One region of the Exiguobacterium sp. s91 genome, then DNA from elsewhere that is predicted to be linked to it. Evidence: riboswitches for the same ligand, from Rfam matches in the RefSeq annotation. Region 1 holds a riboswitch; the other holds the start of a gene.

What was found. Region 1 has a riboswitch for S-adenosylmethionine ahead of KNQ06_RS00405 (alpha/beta hydrolase). Riboswitches for the same ligand answer to the same signal wherever they lie in the genome.
Region 2: another riboswitch for S-adenosylmethionine. It lies ahead of KNQ06_RS13265 (Na+/H+ antiporter NhaC family protein); the one in region 1 lies ahead of KNQ06_RS00405 (alpha/beta hydrolase).

What each region holds. Positions count from the first base shown of each region.
Region 1 is NZ_JACSMZ010000001.1:68,996-72,980, forward strand. Features, by position in the region: gene KNQ06_RS00395 (DedA family protein) at 1-13, opposite strand, end outside; gene KNQ06_RS00400 (thymidine kinase) at 197-811, shown strand; gene KNQ06_RS00405 (alpha/beta hydrolase) at 884-1,642, opposite strand; SAM riboswitch class I at 1,710-1,811, opposite strand; SAM riboswitch class I at 2,061-2,164, shown strand; gene KNQ06_RS00410 (methionine ABC transporter ATP-binding protein) at 2,251-3,279, shown strand; gene KNQ06_RS00415 (methionine ABC transporter permease) at 3,269-3,919, shown strand; gene KNQ06_RS00420 (MetQ/NlpA family ABC transporter substrate-binding protein) at 3,939-3,985, shown strand, end outside.
Region 2 is NZ_JACSMZ010000003.1:14,610-18,594, reverse strand. Features, by position in the region: gene KNQ06_RS13275 (aldo/keto reductase) at 1-662, opposite strand, end outside; gene KNQ06_RS13270 (hypothetical protein) at 820-1,023, shown strand; gene KNQ06_RS13265 (Na+/H+ antiporter NhaC family protein) at 1,067-2,377, opposite strand; SAM riboswitch class I at 2,459-2,563, opposite strand; gene KNQ06_RS13260 (metal ABC transporter solute-binding protein, Zn/Mn family) at 2,633-3,646, opposite strand; gene KNQ06_RS13255 (alpha/beta hydrolase) at 3,816-3,985, shown strand, end outside.

The DNA.
Region 1 (3,985 bases):
GAATCGGGGACACCTTCTTTCGTGAGAGTCTTCTTCTTCAGTGTACAGGAAATAGGGGACGGTTGGAATGAAAGGACAAAAATTCTAGGTAAAGAAAAAATGAATTTTGATTTCCGGAAGTCAACCCTTTTTCTCGATACCGTTTCGGGCTATACTCGTTAAAGTGACTATTTTTAGAGGACGGTGTCGGACGATGATGCATGTAATAAATCAGTACGGCTGGATCGAAGTAATTTGTGGCAGTATGTTTTCCGGGAAATCGGAAGAGTTGATTCGTCGTGTCAGACGGGCGCAGTACGGCAAACTGCCCGTTCAAGTATTCAAGCCGGCAATCGACGACCGGTACCATGAAGAGCATGTCGTCTCTCATATCGGCAACTCCGTCGTGGCGATTCCGATGGCGACGAGTCGCGATCTCTACGCAGCAGTAGCAGAGGAAACACAAATCGTCGGAATCGATGAAGTTCAATTCTTTGATGATGAGATCGTACAAGTCATCGAAGCACTTGCACAAGACGGAAAACGCGTCATTTGTGCAGGCCTTGATCAAGATTTCCGGGCAGAGCCATTCGGCAAGATGCCGGAATTACTGGCGCGCGCAGAATTCGTGACGAAGCTGCAAGCCATCTGTCTTTCGTGTGGTGATCCGGCTTCCCGGACACAACGGTTGATTGATGGAAAACCAGCGAACTACGATGATCCGATCATCCTAGTGGGCGCTTCAGAATCGTATGAGCCACGGTGCCGCCATTGCCATGAGGTGCCTGGAAAGCCGAAGCCGCTCCAATCGGTGCAGCACCAAGAAAATTAAAAAAGACGTACCGATCGCGGTCGTCCTTTGATGTAACAGCTATTCGCTTTTAAGTGAATAGCTGTTTTTTTATTATCCCGTTTCCTGTGAGAACCGGCTTGAGCGTTCGATAAAGCGGATCGTCTCACGAACGATCAAATCCTGATCATGATCGAGGGTCGCGACGTGGTACGAGTTCAGTAAACAGTAGCTTCGTTTATCATTCGTTCCGATGTGCTGATGCAGATAATCCGAGCTCGACGGCGGGACGACGTGATCGGTCGCCGAGTAGAGAATTAATGTCGGCAGAAGGATTGATCCTAAGCGTCCTTTCGTTTCATCCATCAGACGGACGAGTTCGAACGCACAACGACTTGGAACGAGGTCATAGATGATTTCGAAAGCAGACCGTTTGATGTCCGGTGCCCCTTCCGGTAAGTACTGTGGACCGTCCTCGAACGAAAGTGCTTCATAGGATGGAACGGAAAGTGCGGCATTGATCGTAATGATGCCGGCAAACGGAATGCCGTCAGCAGCGAGTGACAGTGCAAGCGTCGCACCCATCGATTGACCGATGACGAAGACTTGATCGCATGTTTCTTGTAAACGTTCATAGCCGTCTTGCAGGCTTTGCTTCCAACATCGAGCAGTCGATTGTTCAAACTCGCGGACGTTCGTTCCATGTCCGCGTAAGCGCGGGGCATAGACGGTAAAACCTTCAGCAGCGAATGCCTCACCGACGTCGCGGACACTTTGCGGAGTGGCATTAAAACCATGACAGATTAGAATACCGATCGGTCCACCTTGAAAATAAAACGCTTCAGCACCAGTCAATACAGGATAGTTCATCATTACTATTTTTCCTCCATTCATGAAAAAAACTCGTCGACGTCACTGCTTGGACGCCCACGAGTTTTTCACCGTATCATCCAAAGCCGCGCTTTGCTGGTCGGAGCACCTTACAGATTGCAGGTTGCCGTGAAGTCATAGAGCCAGGTCTCTCGTTCACTCTTGATAAATATCATATTGGAATTGTCGGAATAATCATTGAAACGATGGTAGCACGACCAAAAATGACTTGTCAAATCTTTCTTGACGAATCATGATCCGTTGAGTAAGCTAACTCATAACTTGTTCATCCATCGATATGCGCCAAATGGATTATTTTTGCAAAGTTGGTTGACTTTTAAAGTTTCGACCCGTAATGTAAAAATTAGTTTTACGACATAAGCAACAACGCAACAACACACATACGAATTTCATACCGCAATACTTATCCAGAGAGGTGGAGGGACTGGCCCTACGAAACCTCGGCAACAGACTCATTATGAGCACTGTGCCAATTCCATCAGACAGATGTCTGAGAGATGAGTAGAGTGGATTCTGCCACTGTGCGGATCCAGGTCTCTTCTTGTTTCTCAAGAAGGGACCTTTTTTGTTGAATGAAGGGGGAAAACGGAATGATCGCATTTCATCAAGTCAAGAAAACGTACGTCACGAAAGATCAGACGATCGCAGCGCTCGACGGTGTCGACCTGACGATCGAAAAAGGCGAAATCTTTGGTGTCATCGGCTTTAGCGGTGCCGGAAAAAGTTCACTACTCCGCTGTGTCAATCTATTAGAACGACCGACGTCAGGAACGGTGACGGTCGATGGAGAAGATTTAACGCAACTGTCTCCGAAAAAATTGCGCCAAGCAAAACAACGGATCGGGATGATCTTTCAGCACTTCAATCTATTGAATGCGAACACGGTCTTTGCGAATGTCGCGAAACCACTCGTTCTCGCAGGCGTCAAGAAAGACGAAATTCGCCGCCGGGTGACGGAGTTACTCGAATTCGTCGATCTCGCGGACAAGGCGGATCATTATCCGGATCAATTGTCGGGTGGGCAGAAACAGCGCGTTGGTATCGCCCGGGCACTCGCGACGCAACCTTCCGTCCTCTTATGTGACGAAGCGACGTCAGCACTCGATCCCCAAACGACACATCATATTCTCCAGTTATTAAAACGTATCAATGCGGAGTACGGGATCACGATTCTCTTGATCACCCACGAGATGGGCGTCATTCGGGAGATTTGCGACCGCGTCGCTGTCATTGAAGCTGGGAAACTGATCGAGTCAGGAACGGTCTTTGATGTCTTTTCAAACCCGCAGACCGAGACAGCACAGAACTTCGTCCGCTCCGTCATGCACGACGAGATTCCAGCATCGATTCGCCAGTTGATCGAGTCCCGGAATGCGAATCCGATCTATAAGATTCATTTCCTCGGACATCACACCGGGCAGCCGCTCTTATCGCAAGTTGCGAAACGCTTTGACGTCGATGTCAACATCTTGCACGGTAGCATCACGGAGTTGCAGGATACGCCGTTCGGCACCTTACTCGTCGAGTTGATTGGTGAGCAGGCTGAAGTGAAACGAGCGTTACACTACATCGATCAGGCACAGGTGACGGTCGAGGAGGTACTTGCTCATGCTAGTTAATTACAGTGATATCTGGACAGCATTTTTGCAGACGATGACGATGGTATCCGTTTCGCTCTTATTCTCGACCTTGATCGGCTTACCACTCGGGATCCTGCTTGTCGTCACGCGAAAAGGAGCATTGCTTGAAAATGTCCCGCTGTTCACGTTCTTCAACAGTATCGTCAATATTTTCCGCTCGATTCCGTTCATCATCTTACTCGTCGCGATCATCCCGTTGACGCGCTTGATCGTTCAGACATCGATCGGAACAGAAGCCGCCATCGTCCCGCTCGTCTTTTACGCTGCACCGTACATGGCGCGTCTGATCGAGAGTTCTTTACTCGAAGTCGATAAAGGCGTTCTTGAAGCAGCAGAAGCGATGGGCGCGACACCGTTTCAAACGATTTTCCGCTTCCTCCTACCGGAAGCACTCGGTTCACTCATCCTGAACTTAACGATCGCGACGGTTGGCTTGATCGGGGCGTCAGCGATGGCAGGTGCGATTGGAGGCGGTGGTCTCGGCGACTTAGCGATCACTTATGGCTATCAACGATTCGACACGAAAGTCATGATCATCACGGTCGGGATTCTCGTCATCTTAGTCCAAGGCTTACAGACGACAGGCAACATCGTCGCACGAAAAATTAGAAGACATTAATCAAGGGAGCGATTCAGCCATGAAAAAAGCAGTAGCGATTGGAGCAACACTCACGACGATTTTATT
Region 2 (3,985 bases), on a different contig from region 1:
ATGCCGTTGTCGAGATGCCAACGTAAGACGACTTGTGAAGGTGTCTTGCCGTGTTTCTCTGCGATTTCCTTGAAATCGTTGATTTCGAGGAATTTCCCTTGCATGAGTGGGCTCCATGCTTCGACTTGAATGTTGTGATCTTGCAAGTATTCGTGCAGTTCGTGTTGCGGTAATTGTGGATGCAACTCGACTTGGTTGATCATTGGTGCCATCAAGCCCTCTTCTGCCAATGTATCGAGGTGATGTTCTTTGAAGTTCGAGACACCGATCGCTTTGATCTTGCCTGCTTCATACAGTTCAACCATTGCTTTCCACGCTTCGATATAGCCTTCGACCGGCCAGTGGATAAGATAGAGGTCAAGATAATCTGTTTCGAGACGTTCGAGCGATTCTGCGAATGCTTCCTTCGTCCGACCGGCACGAATATCATCGTTCCAGACTTTTGACGTTAAGAAGAGATCCTCACGTTTCACGCCGCTTTCCTTGATTCCTTTTGCGACACCGCGCTCGTTTTTGTAGACAGCAGCCGTATCGATATGACGATAGCCGACACGTAATGCTTCAGCGACAGCAGCAGGTGCTTCTGTCTCTTCATCTACTTGCCAGACACCGAATCCGATTTGGGGAATCGTAATACCGTTTGAAAGTTTTGCGTATTGCATGTGTTACTCCTCCTCATAAAACGTAGTTTAGATTTGCTCGTTTAGTTTAGCATGAACGAACGAAGACGTCCGTTTCCATGCTCATGGAGGAATGAAATAAGGTAAAATAGAAAAGAATCGTGAGATTTAATCGTGTGTTAAAAGAGGGGGAGAAAAGATGGCTCAAAAGAATAAAAAGCTATCCAAATGTACTTGGCTTAGCATTGGCGCCTTGTTAGTAACGCAGGCAGTGGGTCTGTTTCTTAGTGCGCGAAAGTCAGGACGTAATCCATGGGTGTGGGGAGGCGCTGGACTCGTTCAGTTCCCGCTTCCGGCAATCGCTTACTTAATCTTAGAACGACAAGCGAAGCAGAATAAATAATAAAACAGGTCCAATCGTCGACGCGATTGGACCTGTTTTATGGTTACGAAGAAATTTTTTCTTGCTTCGTCGCTGTCTTCTTCATGCGTGGTAAGCCGAAGAAGATGGCAATTGATCCACAGACGAAGAGGAGGAACGGATAGAACAGATACGGAATCAGTTCCGGTGAAGCCGTTTTCGTCAATTCTGCTGCGATCAATAGTTGTGCTCCATACGGAATGATGCCTTGAATACCACAAGAGAAGATATCAAGGATACTCGCCGATTTTTTTCGATCGACTTCATACGTATCGGCGATTTCAGCTGCCAGTGGTCCAGCGACGAGAATCGAGATCGTATTGTTTGCAGTCGCGAGATTCGTTGCACTAACGAGTGCCGCCATACTGAATTCGGCACCACGACGCTGTGAAATCTTGCGTGTCAGCGTCTCTTTTAAGAAGGCGATTCCACCGTTGAACGTAATCAAGCTGACGAGACCACCCATGAGGAGCGTCAAAATGGAGATCTCCGCCATGCCCATCATTCCTTCAGACATCGAGAGGACGAAGCCACTCAAGCCGAAACTACCATCAATCATACCGATGATGCCGGTGAGTAACGTACCACCAATTAAGACAAGAATGACATTGACGCCAAATAGTGCAAGGACGATGACAGCGAGATATGGAATCAACTTGTAGAATTCAAATGCTTTTGCTTCGACGACGTCACCAGAACCAGAAACGAATGCGAGTAGGATGACCGTCAAAATAGCAGCCGGTAGGACGATCATGAAGTTCGTCCGGAATTTATCGCGCATGTTCGTTTTTTGGGTCCGGACGGCGGCAATCGTCGTATCCGAGATGAACGACAAGTTATCGCCGAACATCGATCCACCAACGACAGCAGCCGCTGCGATCGCAACGTTGATGCCTGTCGCTTCATGAATACCGAAGGCGATTGGCGCGAGTGCAGCAATCGTTCCAGTCGATGTCCCCATTGCCATTGAGATGAAGGCAGCGATGATGAACAGACCACTCATGAGGAGCGACGGAGGTAGGAACGTCAAAGCAGCATTAACGGTCGCATCGATGGCGCCGATTGCTTCTGCTGTTCCAGAAAACGTACCGGCTAGTAAGAAGATGAAGACCATGATCATGATATCAGGATTTCCGGCACCCGTTGCGATTCGTTCGACCGTTTGATTGATGGATCCTTTCGTCGTGATTGCAGCAAAAATCAAAGCGATCAGTGCGGCGATAAGGATCGGAAATTTGTAAAAGTCGTCATAGAAGATCCCGGCTCCGATGAAGAGAACTAGGAATACGACGAGGGGAAGCAGTGCCCATTTGTTAGGCGTGATCGTTTCATTCATTGTTGACACCTCGTTTCTCAAAGATACAAAAAAAGACCCCTTCGCAAGAAAGAAGGAGGTCTTTATGAAATAAAGACGCTCTTCTTATCTCTCAAGCTTTCGCTTGCTGGATTTGGCACAGTACGAATCAAATCGTCCGCTGCCGAAACATCATTGGGCCAGTCCCTCCGTTTCTCGCGATAAAAAGAAGTCATTCAATTGTTGTAAAACACGTTTCTTACCGTACCGCATTGAGTAACGCGTGTCAACTGTACTTTACTGAAGTGCCTTTTTCAATGTTTGGACGTTTTCTTCCATCAACTTGAAATAAGAGCTGTTTTGTTGCGCTTTCGTGACCGACTCTAGATTATGAATCGTCACGGATTCAGCTCCGATTTCTTTTTGGATGACACGTGCGACCTTTGGTGAGACCGTCTCTTCGAACGCGACGTATTTCAAATCATGCATCCGTGCTTCTTTCACTAAAGCGGCCAGTTGCTTTTGTGACGGTTCATCGGAAGGAGAAATTCCCGCAATCGGCAGTTGTGTGAAACCATATCGTTCTGCGAGGTAACCGTAAGCGGCATGCGTAACGAGAAGTTCTTTTTTCGATCCATCAGCGACAGCTTGTTTAAATTGTTCGTCCAATTCATCAGCTTGCTGATCGAACGCTTTTAAGTTTTTCTCGAATGTTGCTTTGTCTTTTGGTACTTCTTTTGATAAAGCAGTTGTAATCGAGCGTGCCATTGCTTTTGCGTTGACAGGATCGAGCCAGACGTGTGGATCGTATTTTCCATGGTCATGACCCTCTTCTTCATGCGCATGTTCATCCGTTGCATGATCATCGTGCCCTTCTTCTTCGTGGGCATGTTCGTCTTCACTATGCTCCTCTTCTTCATGTGCATGAAGTGTAGCATCCGATTCTAGCAAGTTGACGTCCTTACTCGTCTCGACGAAGCGGACATCCGTGCCTTTTAGACTCTCCTGGATTTTTTTCGAATACGGCTCGAGCGTCGTACCGGTTAAGAGGAACAAGTCGCCCTTAGCAATCTCGGTGAGTTGTTTTGACGTCGGCTCGTAAGAGTGGGGGTCTGCTCCAGGTGGGACGATCATCTTGACGTTGACTTGATCCCCTCCGATTTCGCGGGCAATAGCAGCCGTCGCGAACGTTGATGCATAGACTTCTGTCTGGGTTTTATCTGAAGTCGATGAATCGGTATTCGAACCGCAAGCAGCGAGAACACTTGCACTTGCGAAAGCGACTGTTAAAGCGGGAATGATTTTTTTCATTATATGATACCTCCATTATTAAAACGTAACTATTCCGATTTGGACTTTCTCACTATAGCGGAACGCTGGTGAAGCGTCAAGTACGAATACCGAGACGTTCGACTTCTTTTAAAACGGGGTAGAAGGATAATAAAGTGAAGAAACTGGCACGTCTTTTGGAGGTGATCAAGTGAAACGTGAAACTGCATGGCTAATGGGGGGAGCTGCGTTATTGACGACGGCAGCAGCGGGAGCGAGTATCTGGAACAATTATGGTGCATTGCTTCGATGGACCGAACCCGCCTTGCCACTCACAGAAAAACAACTTGCACCGCGGACGCTCACCTACAAACAGGTGGG